DNA from 4 places in the Salinithrix halophila genome. Region 2 is predicted to be linked to each of the others. Evidence: riboswitches for the same ligand, from Rfam matches in the RefSeq annotation. Region 2 holds a riboswitch; each other region holds the start of a gene.
The links. A riboswitch is a leader RNA that binds a small molecule or an ion and turns the genes downstream of it on or off. The one in region 2 is predicted to bind thiamine pyrophosphate.
Positions count from the first base shown of each region.

Region 1 (4,528 bases), on a different contig from region 2:
TTGCCGGGATGATCCTAAGGATACGCCAAACCGAGGATGTAAATAGACATGAATGCGGATTTATGTCAACGGAAACGGATGGTAAAATAAAAGAAGACCAAGACCTTATAGATACATACAGAGAGAAGCCGGGCGATATAAATGCCCGGCGTTTTCTATTTCGATGGGTATTCGATACAAAAAAAACCGGCCCTCAGGGCCGGTGAAAGGGGTGTACCGATTGGTAGATCCTTAGCGATAGATTTTAGCGCCCGAGTCTTTGAATTCTTCCGCTTTTTCCTTCATGCCGGCGTCCAGGGCTTCTGTAGGATTCAGGCCTTTATCCTCAGCATAGCGTCGGAGGTCATGACTGATCCGCATGCTACAGAACTTGGGACCGCACATCGAGCAGAAGTGAGCGGTTTTCGCCGGTTCCGCTGGCAGTGTCTCATCGTGGAAAGAACGGGCCCGTTCCGGGTCGAGGGAGAGATTGAACTGGTCCTCCCAGCGGAATTCGAATCGAGCCTCGGAGAGGGCATCGTCCCTGACTTGCGCCCGAGGGTGCCCTTTTGCCAGATCGGCGGCATGGGCGGCGATCTTGTAAGTGATCACGCCTTCTTTCACGTCTTCACGGTTGGGGAGACCGAGATGTTCTTTGGGGGTGACATAGCACAGCATCGCTGTTCCGAACCAGCCGATCATAGCTGCCCCGATTGCAGAGGTGATGTGATCGTATCCGGGAGCGATGTCGGTGGTCAGCGGCCCCAATGTGTAAAAAGGAGCTTCCCGGCAAATGTCCTGCTGAATGTCCACGTTCTCCTTGATTTGGTGCATCGGGACGTGGCCGGGTCCTTCCACCATCACTTGGACGTCATACTCCCAGGCAATTTTGGTCAATTCACCGAGGGTTTTCAATTCAGCAAACTGGGCTTCATCGTTGGCGTCAGCGATCGAGCCGGGTCTGAGGCCGTCTCCCAGGGAGAAGGAGATATCATAGGTACGCATGATCTCGCAAATCTCCCGAAAATGGGTATAGAGAAAGCTTTCTTCGTGGTGGGCCAGACACCAGGCGGCCATGATTGATCCGCCCCGGGAAACGATGCCTGTCTTCCGATTGACGGTCAGGGGGATATAGCGGAGAAGCACACCGGCGTGGATCGTAAAGTAATCCACCCCTTGCTCCGCCTGCTCGATCAAGGTATCCCGATAGAGTTCCCATGTGAGGTTAGCGGGTTCTCCTCCTGCTTTCTCCAGTGCCTGGTAGAGAGGAACAGTTCCCACAGGAACCGGAGAATTACGGATGATCCATTCCCGGGTGGTGTGGATATCCTTGCCGGTAGAGAGATCCATGATCGTGTCTGCGCCCCATCGCGTCGCCCATACCATTTTCTCCACCTCATCGTCGATGGAAGAGGAGACGGCGGAATTTCCGATATTGGCATTGATTTTCACGTGAAAATTTTTCCCAATGATCATGGGTTCGCTTTCGGGATGATTAATGTTGGAAGGGATGATGGCTCGACCGGAAGCAACTTCCTCCCGAACGAATTCGGCAGACATTCCTTCCCGGAGGGCGATGAATTCCATTTCCGGGGTAATGATCCCCTTCCGCGCATAGTGCATCTGGGTAACATTCCGCCCCTTTTTGGCTCGCAGGGGTCGACGGGTTAGCCCTTCGGGGATGGCTTGTCCGGGGACAGAATCTTTCCGCCCGTTGTCAAGAGCTTGGACTTCCCGTCCCTCATACTCTTCTACGTCTTCCCGTTCCAGGATCCAATTCTTCCGGAGAAGAGGCAGGCCCTTTCGGATATCGATCGATATGTTCGGGTCCGTATAGGGGCCGCTGCTGTCATAGAGGCGGACTGGTTCGTTCTCTTTTTCACCGGATTCATTGCGGGTCGGGGATAAAACGACCTCCCGCATAGGGATCTGCATATCCTTCCGGGGGCCCGCCACGTAGACTTTGCGGCTTCCGGGTAAAGCGCCCTGACTGATATTCATTGAAAAAAGCCCTCCTCTTATAATGGTGCGGCCACACACAAAAGGGGGAGAGGACGGTCACGATCCTTATTTATACAGAAAAGGACCGTACACAGCGTACGGCCCTTTTGATTCCTCGCGGAAAAAAAGACACGGAACTTCCATCCATTCCTACGCTGGCATTACCCAGATCAGGTTTAACGGTCGGCGTAGACTCCCGCCCTCTCAGCCTGGCTCCTCCAAGCTCCCGTTTCGTATGCAGTTGCCAACCTAACCATACCATAGATTCAAAAGCGGTTCAATTCAGATTTTCCATTGGAATAGAAGGGGTTTCTTGTCGAAATCTGCAACCATTTGGAGGGGAAGATCGTCAATAAGAGTAAGCGCTCCATATGGATGCCTGTATCAGGAAACAGTTTTGTCACCTTGCGGAATTTAGCCCCACTTTTCCCTCGGGTGAACCTTCTTTTTGTCTGCTTTTTCGGTTATGCTTGAAAACAGGTGGATGGGTTTACGAAAGGATGAGCCTTTTGCGTATCGAATGGTCTCATGTCAATAAACGTTATCAAGATTCTGTCACAGATTACCGTCATCGCCCGTACAACCAGGAGGCTCAGACGGGGCTACTCGACTTTACGGCCTCGGTCCGAAGAGGGATCACAGCCGTTCTCGGTCCAGAAGGAGCGGGCAAAACCACTTTGTTGCGGGTGACTGCTGCTTCCTTGGTGCCGGATGACGGCAGGATCACGTATCAAACAAGGCAAAATGAGGTGCAGGTTTGGTCCCGCAGTGTAGCTGCCATGGGCGGGGCTTCTCCTGTCGATTCTCTCCGCCGTCGGATCGGATATGTGCCGAGGAAAAAGCGCTCCCGCCAGGAGCTGACCGTAGAAGAGTCTTTTCACTACCTTGCCCGGTTTTGCCGTCTTCCTCGGCCAAGGATAAGGGCCGCCGAGTTGATCGCTAAGTGGGGGCTGGCTGGATACCGTAAACATCCAGTGAAAGATCTGCCTGATGGGCCGTCCGCCCGCTATATCATGGCCCGCAGCCTGGTTGCTGACCCGGTGGTATGGCTGCTGGACGAACCGGCAGAAGGATTGGACGAGTTGGGATGGGAGCTCTTCTGTGAAGAAGTGGCCGAACGTCACGCGAAAGGAATTACGCTGATTGCCACAAACGACCTGAAGATCGCAGAGGCGGCGGATGTCCTGCTCCTGATGGAAAACGGCACTTGTCGCCGTCTTGGCCAGCGCAAACTCCTTACCGCCGGTGTTCCGGACGGAACGGTTTCTTCTTGGTATAAGACCATGCAGACATTTTCAGCTGCCCGTAGTCGAACGAAATGATTCACAACAGGACAGGGCACCCCGAGCGGTGCCTTTTTGTGTCCGGCACGTTTGCAGGAACGGTCTGAGGAAAAACGGAACTGCAGGCGGGTTGGGCACATAGGTTGCATCAGTGGAACTAAAAAAGGATTCGATCTGATCAATTTTCAAAAAAAATCGAATGGTCAAAATCGCCTTCTAAACGGGCTGATTGGACGATTCGTAAGAAGGGGATGTTGTGTTGTAAGGGCTACGGAAAGCCGCGAGGGAATGAATGATCCTCTGGGGAAGGGGAGAAGTGGATGAAACTATCAAGCCGGGGTGAGTACGCCTTGCGGGCCCTAATCGTTCTAGGACGGCAAAACGAAGGCGTCCTTCCTGTCGCCGAGGTAGCGGAAAGAACCTTGGTACCGGTGTATTACTTGGAACAGATTCTGCTGCAACTGAAGATGTTGGGTTATGTAAAAAGTAAGCGGGGCGTGCACGGTGGTTACTCTCTGAGAAAGCCGGCAGAAGAAATCGTCGTCGGTGAAGTGATCCGACAATTAGAAGGACCGCTGGCCCCGATGGGTTGCGTCAGCGTCACGGCATATGAGTCGTGCCCTCTGGAAGGGGATTGCCTGTTGAAGCCGCTGTGGGCATTGGTGCGTGATACCGTGGCCCGTCTGCTGGACCACACCACCCTAGATGATTTGCTCATGGGACGGGTTCAGCCGGTTTCCGAGAACTCAGGGGACAAATAAAACAAACACCCTCGTGCACGATTGCGTGCACGAGGGTGTTTTTATTTTCGCCGTTCGATCAATTCCAATCGGTTCCCGAAGGGATCCCGCAACTCAAAACGATCGAAGCCGGGGATTGGGTGGAATGGTGATCAGAGCGTGATGAAGGCGCAGGGGTTGCACGGTTTAGGCCTTTGTCGTTTCGGCGTCGTTCAGGAATTGGCGGAGCACGGTTTGCAGGATTCCGCCGTTTTTGTAGTACTGAACGTCTACCTGGCTGTCGAGGCGGATGATGGCTTTGAACGCCACTTTGGAGCCGTCGGGTTTGACGGCGGTAACGTCTACCTTCTGGAGGGGCTCGATGTCGTTGTTGAGCCCCGTGATGTCGAAGGTTTCTTCACCGGTCAGGCCGAGGGATTGCCAGCTGTCCCCTTCATCGAATTGCAGAGGGAGAACACCCATGCCGACCAGGTTAGAACGGTGGATCCGTTCAAAGCTTTCGGCGATAACGGCTTTGACGCCGAG
Region 1 is NZ_JBHSAP010000007.1:718,909-723,436, reverse strand. It holds gene thiC (phosphomethylpyrimidine synthase ThiC) at 232-1,980, opposite strand; TPP riboswitch at 2,111-2,220, opposite strand; gene ACFOUO_RS05625 (ATP-binding cassette domain-containing protein) at 2,490-3,302, shown strand; gene ACFOUO_RS05620 (RrF2 family transcriptional regulator) at 3,584-4,024, shown strand; gene acnA (aconitate hydratase AcnA) at 4,190-4,528, opposite strand, start outside.
Region 1: linked by a shared signal. The riboswitch ahead of thiC (phosphomethylpyrimidine synthase ThiC) and the one ahead of thiD (bifunctional hydroxymethylpyrimidine kinase/phosphomethylpyrimidine kinase) in region 2 are both predicted to bind thiamine pyrophosphate.

Region 2 (4,528 bases):
ATCCATCTTTATCCTTCTTGTCATAGGACATATTCCTCTGGTCGGTAGAGATGAGGATGGTTTTTGATCCAGTCGATGGTGCGTTTCAATCCTTCATCCCAGGATACCGACGGTTTCCACTCCATAACACGAGCCGCTTTGGTGCTGTCCGATACCAAGCGGTCTACTTCACTCTTGTCAGGTCGTTGCCGGTCGGTATCGACACGGACGGGGATATCCCGGCCTACAATTCTCCGTACTTTTTCCACGATTCCCCCGATGGAAATCTCCGTGCCGGAGCCCACGTTGATCGTTTCGCCTACTCCTTTTCCAGAGTCAGCAGCTCGGATGAAGGCACGGGCTGTATCCTCGACAAAAGTGAAATCTCGAGTCGGGGAAAGGTTCCCCAAACGAATTTCATCTTGATAGAGTGCTTGGTTGATAATCGTCGGGATCACCGCCCGCATGGATTGCCGGGGACCATAAGCGTTGAAGGGGCGAAGGGTAATTGCAGGCATGCCATAAGAACAATGAAAGCTTTCTATAATCTTGTCTGCCCCGATTTTACTAGCGGAATAGGGGGATTGGCCCTGGAGGGGGTGGGACTCATCCATCGGGATAACTTGCGCTGTTCCGTAGGTTTCGCTGGTGGATGTATGGATCAGGAGCGGAACATCCCATTGTAAAACGGCTTGGGCGATGTGGGTCGTTCCGAGGACGTTCGTCTGAATCACTTCCATCGGGTTTTTATACGAGTAAGGAATAGCAATGAGAGCCCCTAGGTGAAAGACGACATCAACTCCTTTGACTGCGTGGGATACGGCGGCAGGATCTCGGAGATCCCCGGTAATAATAGTGATTTCTCTCTGTTTTTCCTTGGGAAGCGTATCAATAAATCCGCGGGTATTCATCGAGTTATATCGGATGAATACCCGAACCTCGGCTCCCTCGTCCAGGAGTTTTTCAGTTAAATGGCTGCCGATAAAGCCGCTGCCCCCAGTTACCAGAACCGTCCGTCCTTTTAATGGCAATGGTTTTCACCCCTATATCAATGATGTACTCATACTATATCCCCTTTACAAAAAATTGCTTTAGATGGATACCCTGTATGTGTGAAAATGGTTATCTGTAGTAGATTTTAAACTATAAACGAGTTTGCAACCCAGACTTCTTCCCATAAAAAAATAACCTGTCTCTAAAGACAGGCTGTTATCAATCATCGGAGCTGTGACGAAAGGCGAACCAGCCGGTCCACCCTGGAGCGGAGAGAGGCGGCGGTTTGTTGGGGGTTCGGTGCGGAAAGGATCCCGGAAACGACTGCAATTCCATCGCTGATCAGGGGTTCAGCTTCAGAAAGATTGTTTTCGTTGATACCACCTATGAGGACAATGGGGAGAGAGGCGGCATGTCGGATGCTTCGGACGGTCTCCGGGGCGACCCGTTCAGCATCGGGTTTGGAGGCTGTGGGAAAAACGGAGCCGACGCCAAGGTAGGCAGCGCCTTCGGCTTCCGCTCGTTGGGCCTCTTCGACGGTTTTGGCGGACACGCCGATGGGCATGTCTGGTCCCGTTATGCGGCGAGCCTCTGGAAGGGGAAGGTCCGACTGGCCGATATGGAGCATATCGGCTCCGCTCAAACGAGCGATATCTGCTCGGTCGTTGACCACGAAGGGGATACCGTATCGATTGCACAGGGCTTTCATTGCCCGTGCTTCCTCCAGGAAACGACGGGAACCGGCGGTTTTGGCACGCAGTTGGACACAGGTGACCCCACCGCGGAGGGCGGCTTCTGTGCGCTCGAGGAGATTCTCCTTTTCATCAGTAACAAGGTAGAGGGAGAGACTGTTGCGAACCATCCGGCTCCAATCAGTCACAGCGGGTTCCTCCCTCAGAAAGCGTGTGCCAGGTGTAAAAGTGGTGAATCGGGCTATGACCTCCCCCGATAGGAAAGGCATGTTGAATCGCTTCGGAAACATACCGTTTCGCATGGTCAACGGCATCCTCCACAGCATGTCCCTGAGCGATCAATGCGGTGATCGCGGAAGAGAGACTGCATCCGGTGCCGTGGGTATGACGGGTTTCAATCCTTTTCCCAGGATAAGTGCGACCAGTGGACAGGACATCAAGGGGTTCACCTGACAGGTGTCCCCCCTTGACCAGCACTTCCGTTCCAAACCGATCAGCCAATATGCGGGCCGCCTCTTCCATTTCCTCGATGCTAGTGATAGAAGTCCCTAAGAGGACTTCCGCTTCCGGGATATTGGGGGTGATCAGTGTGCCAAGGGGAAGAAGTTGGGTAACGAGGGCATCAACTGCCTCCCCGGCGAGAAGGCGATCCCCGGATTTGGCAACCATCACCGGGTCGATGACGATGGGTTGCGGTCGAAAACGGGCGAGGTTGTCAGCGATCCGCTCGATAGCGTCCGCATTGCCGACCATTCCGATCTTGACTCCGTCTACCCGGATATCGCCAAATACGGCCTGTATTTGCGCTTCAATGATTTCCGGATCCAATTCTCGGACATCCGTGACCTGTTGCGTGTTTTGTGCGGTGACGGCGGTGATGACGCTCATGCCGTAGGTTCCCAGGGCGGAGAAGACTTTTAGGTCGGCCTGAATGCCAGCACCGCCCCCACTGTCACTGCCTGCGATGGTCAGGAGGTGTTTCATCATTTTCGCTCCTTCATGTGAAAGCCCGCTTCCCTGATCGGTGACGGCAGGAGCGCCTTCCTTTGCTAACAAAGACGGTCGCACCATAATGGAGCGACCGTCTTTTCAAGGGGCAGCTCCACTTTCCTACGCTGGTCTCAACCAGATCAGGTTCAAAGGGTCCGGGTTGCCCCGTCTCAATCTTTCGATTCCCCCAGTGGACTTTCAAGGATTCAATTTTTCAACAACGTATCATACTTTTCCGGATGCGTCAAAAGGGATATCATCTAACCGTCTGCTAACGTTAAGCTTACCAGTTCAGGTTTTTCTCATATCCCAGTTGGACAAGGAGCTCTCCTGCGATTTGTTTAAAAACAGCTTTATGTTGAGCCGTAAATTCTGCTCGCCAACCTCCGATTTTACCCTTTCGGAAAGTCTCGGAAGTTTCCGATTGGATATTCCCGATCATCTTTTGTGCCAATTCTTCCGCTGATAATCTCAACCCTTCTAAATCGCTGCTCAAAAATCGAATAATCTTCATGACAGTTAGCTTCTGGGAAGAGGGTTGAATGAGATCTTCAAATTTGATATGACAAACATCCGGTGCATTCAACCAGTTATATTGCTGGTATGTGTACTGGAAGATATTTGGCCATCGATGGGGTGAAGAGGGAGGCGTCCCTTTGATGATCGTCATCAATCGTTCCTCATGGGTTTTCTGTTGGATCAAATAGGGGTAGAGCGGATGGTGTTGTTTCGGCCCAAAGATCGGGCTTTTTTTCATGGTGAAATGAGCGAGTGATACAGCGACGTCTCGGGGATCTCTGCTGATGAAAATGACTTTGAACCCCAGTTCTTTAAGTACCTGTGAGTAGGAAGGCTTGTATGGGAAATGGCCCATGCCCACTTGGCCGGGGAGGATCTTGTTCAACCCTTCCAAGTTGCTAGGATAGTGCCACGGGGTGTGATGCTGCATCATCCCCGGAATGCCTAGAATAATTTGCAGCATCAGATGGGTTCCGCTCTTCGGGACGGAGTTGATGAATACCTTGGGCAGCGGTTTCAAGAGTTTACCGGGGGTCTGTTTTATAGCGTGGAACAGTTCGGTGGTCCGGTACAGCTTATTCTTGAAGGGTTCATTGGCAGTAAGATGCACCTGATGTCCGACAGAACCATCGGATCTCATAAAGGTGGCGAGAACATTGTCAGAACTCTTCTGTAATTCCGATGCCATATTTTCTAAGAAAAACATCGGCATGAAGCTAGTTGTTCCGTAGACCATGGAGAAAGGGGTGTTGGCGACACGGACGCCTTGAAGCAGGGCCTCCTTTTCATTGGCGGAAGGCATGTTGACAAATGCAATCCTCGGGTCCGAGAGATGTTGGAGGACGGAAGTCGCTTGTGAAGAGGGGGAAAGGTCCATGATCAGCAGTTTGTAGTTGCTATAAAATTGTTCCAACAAGGTTTCCAGTTGGTTGACGGTCTTTTCTGATCCATCCCTGACAGGGAAAATCACCGTTGTTTCGAAGGGAATGCCCCTTCGCTGTCTCGCCTGGTGTTTTGCCAGTTGAAATCCGTAACGCCACCGACGATGTTGGGCTTTTGAGCCACGCAAGGTTTCGGATACACTGCCTGGTGAATTCGCGCGATAATCCATCAGTTCAATGGGGATGTATTCGATGTCGCAGTGTTCGGTTAATCGAAGCCAGTAGTCATAATCCTCCACAGGCTCCATCCGGTATTCACCGGCAGCGAGAGCGACACTTTTTTTGTACATGAAGGAGACACCGACGAAACAGACATTAAGCAGATGTTTTTTGTCTTTCCGTTGCCACCGGCGAAAATCAACCAGGTTGATGTCCCGGATGACCTTTCCTTCTCCGTCGATATGCCGGAAACTG
Region 2 is NZ_JBHSAP010000018.1:235,971-240,498, forward strand. It holds gene ACFOUO_RS14110 (SDR family NAD(P)-dependent oxidoreductase) at 21-1,010, opposite strand; gene thiE (thiamine phosphate synthase) at 1,196-1,852, opposite strand; gene thiD (bifunctional hydroxymethylpyrimidine kinase/phosphomethylpyrimidine kinase) at 1,845-2,648, opposite strand; TPP riboswitch at 2,755-2,853, opposite strand; gene ACFOUO_RS14125 (glycosyltransferase) at 2,938-4,528, opposite strand, start outside.

Region 3 (4,528 bases), on a different contig from region 2:
TCACCCCAGGATCCATGTCCCGTTTCTCCGTCGCACCGACGATGACTTGGCCATCTGCCTTAGGGACCAGATAACAGTTCGGTCCAAAGAGCGTTCGTGTAAACAATGGTTTACGGGGTTGCAACGCGAAGGATTCTCCTTTGACAGGAAAAACGGGAAGAGCGCCCCCCGCCATGCGGACCAGTAAACCGTTAAGGGAGCCCGCCGCGGCCACCACCTGATCGGGTCGATAGATCCCGGCTGCAGTATCCAGAGAAACTACCCTCCCCCCTTCAACCCGTATGCTGTTTACCTTTGCTCCCTCTACCAATTGTGCGCCGCCCAACCGGGCAGCTTGGGCTAATGCCCGAACTAATCGAAGGGCGGACACCTGGCTGTCTCCGGGAAGGAAGAGACCTCCGGATAATTCCTCTGACAAAGAGGGCTCCAGATCCTTCAGTTCCCGTTTCTCCAGCCATTCCGCCCTCTCTCCCAACTGCTGTTGCCAACGGGCGCGTTCTTGTAACAGGGATGCCTCCTCCTCCGTGTCAGCCAAACGGAGGAGACCCGCCCGATTCAGCTCGATATCCAATCCAGTTTCGGCAAGAAGTTGCTCCCTCATTGCAGGAAACATGGCACGGCTGGCCAGACAGAGATCCACCATGGGTCCCGGATAGGCCATTTCTACCTGGGCCCCCAGCATTCCCGCCGCGGCAGAGGAGGCGTGAGCACCGATCCGGTCTTGTTCCAGAACGGTGACACGGAACCCCTTTTTGGTCAGGTGCCAGGCGATGGAGCAACCGATCACACCACCCCCGATCACCACTACATCGTCGTTCATTACCATCCGCTCCTTTCTGTCCAGCTCACCCGGAGTATCGTCGCCAGCCTTTCCGCCTCTTCCCCTGGACAAGGCGCATCAGCTATCGCCGATATGACTGCAACTCCGGCAGCCCCCACCGACTTCAGCTCCGAAATCCGTTCCACCGTCACTCCTCCGAGGGCGATAACCGGGAGGGAGACACCCGCACATAACGCCTTCAGTTCTTCCAGCCCTCTAGGGGGATAACCCCGCTTCGATGCCGTCTTAAAAACATGACCGAAAAAAAGATAATCTGCTCCATTCGCCGCTTTCCGACGAGCGGCTTCTAGAGAATGGACCGAACAACCCACCTCAGCCACGGAACCTAGGATGTTTCTCACCTCCGCTGGAGAAGGGCCCGCCTCCGGTAGATGAACTGCTCCACAACCCAATTCCGCCGCTACCCAGGGAGATCCGTTTACGGTAAGCTGCTCCCGGTCAATTCCTCCCTCCTCGATCAAGGCCTTCCCCCATCGAAGGAGTTCAGCTTGAGTAAGCGTTTTTTGGCGGAGATGGATTCGCGTCACCCAGGGAGCCACCTGGCGGCACATCCAAAGGAGCTTCTCCAGCCCTATCTTTGACGGGCTAATAAAGTGAAGCTGTGGTTCGGATACAAAAAAACCGGCATCCATGGGGATGCCGGTCCGTTTTTTCGTCTGTCGATGCATTCGATCCAACGGTTTCATTCCCCACTTTCTTACGCTGGTCTGAACCAGGTCAAGTTCAAAGGGTTGAGGCTCGGCCTCTCTCAGCACCCTTGCGGTGCACCCCCAGTGGAATTTCAGTGTGTATGGAGTTTTCTCTATTTTAGCAATCCGCCTCTTTAACGGTCAACATAAAAAAGGATCCGACCTTTGGCTGGTCTCGGAGGATCACACAGAAAAATGAAGCAGTTAACCGATACCTTTAGTAGAGACGGGGCTGGGGCACTTCCAACTTCACATCCCCAAACACATGAGTCTGACAGGCTAGCCGGAACCCTTGTTCAACCTTTTCCTCACCTAGGCGGAGGATTTCCCGGTCCCCCACCTCGTTCAGATTTTCCGCTCCTTCCAGCACTTTAACCCGGCAGATACCGCAGCGGGCCGATGTGCAGTTGAAGGGAATCATCACGGAGCGTGAGATGGCTTCAAACAACAAGCTTTCCCCTTTTTCCATATCAAAGGCGTGTTTTTGAGGTCCGATCGTCACTTCTACTCTGGGCATTCCTCTTCACTCCCGATCCGATTGACACTCGTCCAAAAAATCGCGGAGTACCCGCGCGTTGTTTTGCTGTTGATCTTTGCTGGCATATAGAAGTGTGATTACTCGATGGTTCCCTGCTTTTTTAAATAGACGGACTGCATTCTCAACGGTTAGTTCCTGGCGGTAATCCTTGGCAAAAACTTCGAAGTCCCTATCCTTATGGAATCGTTTACGCAATTTGTCAGAAGGAGCTAAATCTTTGGCCCACCAATCGATCTGGGCATCTTCTTTGCTCAGACCTCGGGGCCAAAGGCGATCCACCAATACGCGAAAGCCGTCCTGCTCATCCGCTTTCTCATAGACACGCTTGATTCGGATGAAGTCGGACACCCCGTGCACCTCCGTAGATCCTATTTCCTGACGGAGTTATAGCGCCGATGCTGGTTGTAGAAAAAACGAGTGACCATATAGGCGAGAACAGGCACAAGAATCCAGAGAGACAGAACCCCATAGCGGTGAAAGGATTCGAATACCTTCTCCCAGTGGGCTCCCACCATAAAGCCGAGACCGATAAATGTCATGCACCATATGAGAGCGCCCGTATAGGCGTAAGCCGCGAAACGAGGCCAGGACATATGAGAGATCCCTGCTAGATACGCTGTGACATGGCGGACACCCGGGATGAAGTAACCGAAAAAGAGCACCCAGTTTCCGTACTTACGGAACAGAAACTGCGTAATCCTCAGGCGTCTGCGGGTGATGAAAATCTTGCTCCCAAAACGCTTCAAAAATGGATATCCCAAGCGTCCCCCCAGGAAATAACTGATCGTTATCCCACTGAGAGAACCGCCGAGTGCGCTAATAAAAGTCAGGGAGAGATCCAATTGACCCGACGATGCGAGATATCCGATAAAAGTCATCATGATTTCGTCGGGAAGAGGTAATCCTACGATCCCAAACACCAAAAAGAAGAAGATCCCGAGATATCCGTATTGTGAAAGGAGATCCAACATGGTCTGTTCCATCATTCAACCCCGTTCGCTCCATACTCGCCAATAGTTATAGAATAACATACTTACCCGCCTGTCAAAAGGGAAGGGCACGAGTGTAAAAGAAGCTGTCCTCCCCAGTATATGTCCAAAAATCCAAAAAACTTTCAGGGGATGTCCCATTTTCGGATCAAGAATATGCAGAACAGCGGCCCGGCAGGCCGCTGGATAACTAGTGACTTCTTTCCCATAGGCTGGTATAAATCGTTTTTACAATAGGACCGTGTTATCACTTCCAGCTAGGCATCGACATCACCGAGAACGATATCCACGGCTCCTAGAATGGCGATCAGGTTCGCTACGTTCTCCCCCTCCAAAAGGTGGGGAAGGATCTGCAAGTTACTGAATGAAGGGCGTTTCCAGTGAATTCTCCAGGGTTTGTCTTTTCCTTTACTTACCAGATGAACACCCAACTCGCCCCGTGGATTCTCTACAGCCACATAAACCTCCCCTTCTGGAGGTCGCAAGACACGGGGGACTTTGGCCATAACTGGGCCGCTCTCCGGGAAGGATTCCACCGCCTGCTCCACGATCCGAAGACTTTGGGTGATTTCTTCCATTCGCAAGTTAAACCGATCCCGACAGTCACCGTTGACAGCGACCGGGACATCGAAGTCAAACCGATCATAGATAGAGTAGGGGTCATCTTTTCGCAGATCCCGCTGGATGCCGGTACAGCGCAGACAGGGTCCGGAGAGGCCGTATCGGATCGCCGTCTCTGCATTGTATTTCCCAATTCCTGTTACTCGGGAGAGGAAGATTTCGTTACCCCCGGCCAGGTCCCTATACTCCTGTTGCTTCACCCGAAGTTCGCGAACCAGATCGGCCACCTTCAGGATCCAGCCCTTAGGGGCGTCCCACTTTACCCCGCCTACCCTCATATAATTATAGGTAAGACGGGCCCCGCATAGTTCATTGAAGAGGTCTACAATCTTCTCCCGGTCCCGGAAAGCATACAGAAACGGGCTCATGGCCCCGATGTCCAAGAGGTATGTCCCGAACCAGACCAAGTGACTGGCAATGCGATTCAACTCGTTGACGATAACACGGAGGTATTCCGCCCGTTCCGGGACCTCAATCCCCATCAGGGTTTCAACAGCATGAACCACAGCATGATTGTTGTTCATCGCATTGAGGTAATCCATCCGGTCGGTGTAAGGAATGATCTGGGTGTACGTGAGATCCTCAGCTAACTTTTCTGTCCCTCGATGCAGGTAGCCGATGACCGGACGAGCTTCACGAATGATTTCTCCGTCGATCCGGAGAACGAGCCGAAAAACCCCATGGGTGCTGGGGTGCTGCGGCCCCACATTGAGCAGCATCTCTTCAGTCCGCATACTTCTTCCTCCCTCTTCACTGTTCCAGGGAAGCCGACTTGTAAGGCGCCCCCCTCTTGAACCAAACGCAGAACCAACGATCATTCCGCGCGGATGTCAGCAACGACGTCGATCCC
Region 3 is NZ_JBHSAP010000009.1:289,079-293,606, forward strand. It holds gene thiO (glycine oxidase ThiO) at 1-820, opposite strand, end outside; gene ACFOUO_RS07695 (thiamine phosphate synthase) at 820-1,509, opposite strand; TPP riboswitch at 1,519-1,623, opposite strand; gene ACFOUO_RS07700 (2Fe-2S iron-sulfur cluster-binding protein) at 1,748-2,047, opposite strand; gene ACFOUO_RS07705 (DUF488 domain-containing protein) at 2,054-2,416, opposite strand; gene ACFOUO_RS07710 (DedA family protein) at 2,437-3,051, opposite strand; gene ACFOUO_RS07715 (NADH-quinone oxidoreductase subunit D) at 3,315-4,412, opposite strand; gene ACFOUO_RS07720 (isochorismatase family protein) at 4,493-4,528, opposite strand, start outside.
Region 3: linked by a shared signal. The riboswitch ahead of ACFOUO_RS07695 (thiamine phosphate synthase) and the one ahead of thiD (bifunctional hydroxymethylpyrimidine kinase/phosphomethylpyrimidine kinase) in region 2 are both predicted to bind thiamine pyrophosphate.

Region 4 (4,528 bases), on a different contig from region 2:
ACCCACATGGCCCACTTCCCCTGTAATCTCCTGGCCATCCAGTAGAATACGACCTTCTTTTGGGTATTCCAACCCGCTGACAGCGTTAAAGAGTGTACTCTTCCCGCATCCGCTGGGGCCAATCAGACTGACGAACTCCCCTTCCCCCACCGAGAGGTCGACCCCGTCCAAGACTGGCCGCTCCCCCTCCGAAGAAGGGTATGCCTGCACCAGTCCTTCCACTTGGAGTTTCGTCACCATTTGTCACCCCTCGGATTACTTCGGCAAAAACTGATTGGTGTAGGCCTTGTCAGGGTCGATTTTCTTTTTGATCAGCCGGTTTTTCCACATCCAATCGGTGAAATCCGTCCAAACCTTTTTCTTTTGAACCCCCCATTGATCAGCATCTGCCCGGTACTGACGGCTCATCCATTTCTGAGAAGCATGGGCCAGCTTCTTATCCGTTTCCGGAGCCGCCTTCAGGAGAATATCTGCCGATTCACGAGGGTGGTCGATTGCATATTCATACCCCTTAGCCGCGGCCCGCACGAGTTTACGTACCGTGTCGGGGTCCTCTTTGATCATCTTCTCGTTGGTAATGATCGTCGGGGTATAGAAGTCCAGAGCTGGATCCAAGTCTCTAAGGTACAGGATATCCACAGGCTCCCCCCGGAGCTTGGCTTCCACTCCCGTCCATCCATAATAGATCCAGGAAAAGTCCACATTCCGTTTGGTGGCGGAGAAGAAATCGGCTTCTCCCATGTTGACTACCTTCACCTTATCCTCGACATTTTTCGTTTTCACTCCGTCCAGGGCGAGCACCGTCTTCAGGAAAGCATTTTCCATCGGTGTGCCCCATCCGCCATAGGTTTTGCCGACAAAGTCCCGAGGAGAGCGGATGTTTTTCTCCTTGGGTGCCGCAAAGCCGGAAGTGTTGTGCTGCAAAACGGCGGCAATCGAGACAATCGGCACCCCTTCAGCCCTGGCCTGGGTCACATATTCCTGGGAACTGATCCCGAATTCCGCCTTGCCCGCTCCCACCAGTTGATTGGCAGACGTTTCCGGAGGAGAGGCGATCTCTACATCCAGTCCCTCATCAGAGAACCAACCCTTCTCTTTGGCCACGTAGAGGCCGGTATGATTGGTGTTAGGAACCCAATCCAGGAGCAGCTTCACCTTCTTGTCTCCAGATTCATCCGCTCCTCCCCCACCTCCACAGGCAGTCAGGAGAAGGGCCAGACCTGCCGTCAGCAAGGCAGTCCGAGCTCCATGTTTCCATCGGTTCATCTTCTATCCACTCCTTCACGATGCTTTTGTTTCGGATGCATAGAGGCCCAGGGGGCCGCCAATCTAGCCGCCAACCGAACAAGGCCGAATAAAACAAGGCTCCAGAAGGTGATCGCCAAGATGGCAACAAATACCTTATCGGCAGCAAAAGAATTTTGCGCCCTTACCAGGAAAACCCCCAACCCTTTGTCTGCCCCCAGCCATTCGGCGATTACGGCGCCCAGGATACCATAGGTGGCGGCAATCTTCATTCCAGAAAAAAAACCGGGTAACGCATGGGGAAAGCGCACTAATCGGAATATGCGCCAATCTGACGCCCCCATCGACCGGAGGAGGCGAACCATCTCCGGATCCGCCGACCGAAGCCCATCAGCCGTACTGATCACGACAGGGAAAAAGGTGACCAAGGCCACGATCAACACCTTGGGAAGCAACCCATAGCCGAACCAGACGATAAACAGCGGAGCTACGGCGATCACCGGCACGGTCTGGGTGGTGATGAGAAGGGGGTAAATCCCCCGGCGCAGCCAAGTGGAGAGTTCGATCGCAGTCGCCAGCAGGAGTGCTATGCCGATGCCCAGAATAAAACCGAGGCCGGCTTCTATCAGCGTGGGTCCCGTATGCCGAACAAGCAGATCACCGCTTTCCATGAAAGTGGCCGCAATCCGACTCGGAGTGGGCAGTAACCACTCCTCCACCGAAAAAAGCCGCACACCTACCTCCCATACCGCCAGCAACAAGAGGACCGTCGCCAGTGGGGGCATCCACTCTCTCCCTTGTCTCATCGGCGATACTTACCCACCTTTTCCTCGATAGAAATGCCGTCGGGTTTATAATCGACCTTGATGATGGAAATTACCCGTCCGCTACCGGCTGTGACAACGGCTTCCTGGGCTTTTTTTACCACAGCCATCAATTCATCGTAATCCCCTTCCATCGTCGTCTCCATCGGTCCGACTTCATATTTGACACCGGACTCCCGGATCACTCGGATCGCTTCGTCCACCAGGTCATAGATTTCCCTATCCCCGGAGGCTCGGGGTAGAACCTGAAGGCTGACGTTGGCATTGGCCATCCGAATTCCTCCCATCCTCATAAAAAAACCAATCCGGATCGGATTGGCGGTTGGTCACATAAAGCGGCCTCTTTGGTGTAGCCGTCGTTTCCTATGTTCCCTACGCTGGCATCATCCAGATCAGGTTCGTCGGGTCGGCGCGATTCAGCGCCCTCTCAACCGGTTTCCCGGTTCCCCATTGTGGAGTTCCGCTTCCAGTTATACCACACCCCAACCAGACTGACAAATTTCACGTTGGGGAAAAAGCTTTTGCCGAAACGCTGGATCGGTTACGATGGAATGAAGTTGAATGGATTGCGGAGGAACGTGAAATGAAACCTCATTCCAAATGGATCACCTATGTTGTACCCGCGGAGTGGAGCAATCGGACAGTGGCCGAGGTTTTGAAAGGGCCACTCCTCCTCTCCAACCGGATGATCAACCGCCTCACCCGCTCCCGGGGCTTCCGATTGAATGGAACCATGCCTTGGCTCAACCGGGTACTACAAGAGGGAGACCGTCTTCAGGTGGCGGTTCGCCCCCGGGAAAAAGCCGACCTGGAGCCGGAACCCGTCCCCTTCGGAACCGTATGGGAAGATGAAGATCTCATCGTTATAGACAAACCGGCCGGAATCAATGTCCATCCGGTGAAGCCCGGAGATACGGGAACCCTGGCTCACGGGCTTCTCCACCGTTGGAAAGAACAGGGGTTTGAAGGAAAGGTACGCCCCGTTCATCGGCTGGACCGATATACCTCTGGACTGCTATTGGTAGCCAAATACGCTTATGCCCACCAGCTGATGGATCGAGAGTTGCGTAACCGCCGCATTAAACGGCATTACGTGGCCATCGTCCAGGGACGGATGGGGAATGGGGAGCATCCCTCGGAAGGAACGATCGACGCACCGATCGGAAGGGATTCCAGCCATTCTCTGCGACGGAAGGTGACTCCATCGGGCGATCATGCAGTCACCCACTACCGCGTACTATCTCGGACCGACAAAGCTACCCTCGTTCACGCAGAACTAGAAACAGGACGAACCCATCAGATCCGTGTCCACTTCGCCCACCTCGGACATCCGCTCTTCGGGGATACCCTCTATGGCGGTCCGGCCAGTGAAATCCGCCGCCAGGCTCTCCACGCCTTCCGTCTTGCTTTCACCCACCCCCTCACGGGAGCCAAAATCAACATCACCGCCCCGCTTCCGGAGGAGATGGACCGGCTCCTCCGACACCTGGAATTGGAGAAGCCGGAGGAAGTTTAAGGTGTGTATAAATGAAAGCGGCTCCTGTGACGGTACAGGAGCCGCTTTCATTTATATTTTTCTTTAGAAAATTAAACCCTCACATCGCTGAATTCCACGGCAACTAAGGAGCCAGTCTTGGCGTGGATGGTCAGCTTTCCCCTTGTATTGAGCCCTTTCACATCCGCGATATAAACAGGCCCGACATCCCATTCATCCTTTTGGATTCGCTCGACTTTACCCCGGTAATGTAATTTGCTGCGGGCGATGCGAATGGCATCCTTTACGTCGAGGGCGGATTGAGTGATTTCACCGGCTACCTTCCGTTCCGGGCTACCCGGCTGTCGTCTTTCTGTTCGGTCAGATCGCGTTTCCTGTCTCGCTATATCCCCGTCGGTTTCCGGACCCGCCGCTTCCTGCGATAACCTTTTGTCCCAATCTCGCTGTATTCCGGCAAAAGAGCCGGTGACAGAAACGGTGCCGATGAAAGCGACAACGGCCAATCCGCAACATTTTTTTAGCATTGATGCCGGTCCTCCACTCTTTTTTGACGATCTATCTTCATTATACCGAACGGAGGACAGACAGCATTATCGGAGGATGGCATTCATGTGAAAAAAATGGACCGATTATCTATCCGATTGTCCCCTTTTTCATCCGTGCAACCGGAGTTCCACCGCCACGGGTTTCGCTTGTTTGTCGAGGGTGATCCATCCCTTCTCCTCACATTTGGCCAGGACCTTGTCCACTTCGTTTTTAGAAAGACCGGCCTCTTCCACCCAGTCCTTTTCCCGAATCCGAGCCGAATAGGCCCCTTTTTCACCGAGGTGGAGGGCTTTCCTGACGAGGTAACCCATCACTTTGATTTCTCCCTTGGTTACCTTCTTACTACTGAGGATACGGGTGAAAAATACTTCCAGGGTTTCAAAATCTTCAGGAGATACTGCCGCCCACTGGGGGCTCC
Region 4 is NZ_JBHSAP010000007.1:620,867-625,394, forward strand. It holds gene ACFOUO_RS05125 (ABC transporter ATP-binding protein) at 1-240, opposite strand, end outside; gene ACFOUO_RS05130 (ABC transporter substrate-binding protein) at 256-1,266, opposite strand; gene ACFOUO_RS05135 (ABC transporter permease) at 1,263-2,051, opposite strand; gene ACFOUO_RS05140 (MTH1187 family thiamine-binding protein) at 2,048-2,341, opposite strand; TPP riboswitch at 2,420-2,529, opposite strand; gene ACFOUO_RS05145 (RluA family pseudouridine synthase) at 2,653-3,585, shown strand; gene ACFOUO_RS05150 (hypothetical protein) at 3,657-4,088, opposite strand; gene ACFOUO_RS05155 (hypothetical protein) at 4,218-4,528, opposite strand, start outside.
Region 4: linked by a shared signal. The riboswitch ahead of ACFOUO_RS05140 (MTH1187 family thiamine-binding protein) and the one ahead of thiD (bifunctional hydroxymethylpyrimidine kinase/phosphomethylpyrimidine kinase) in region 2 are both predicted to bind thiamine pyrophosphate.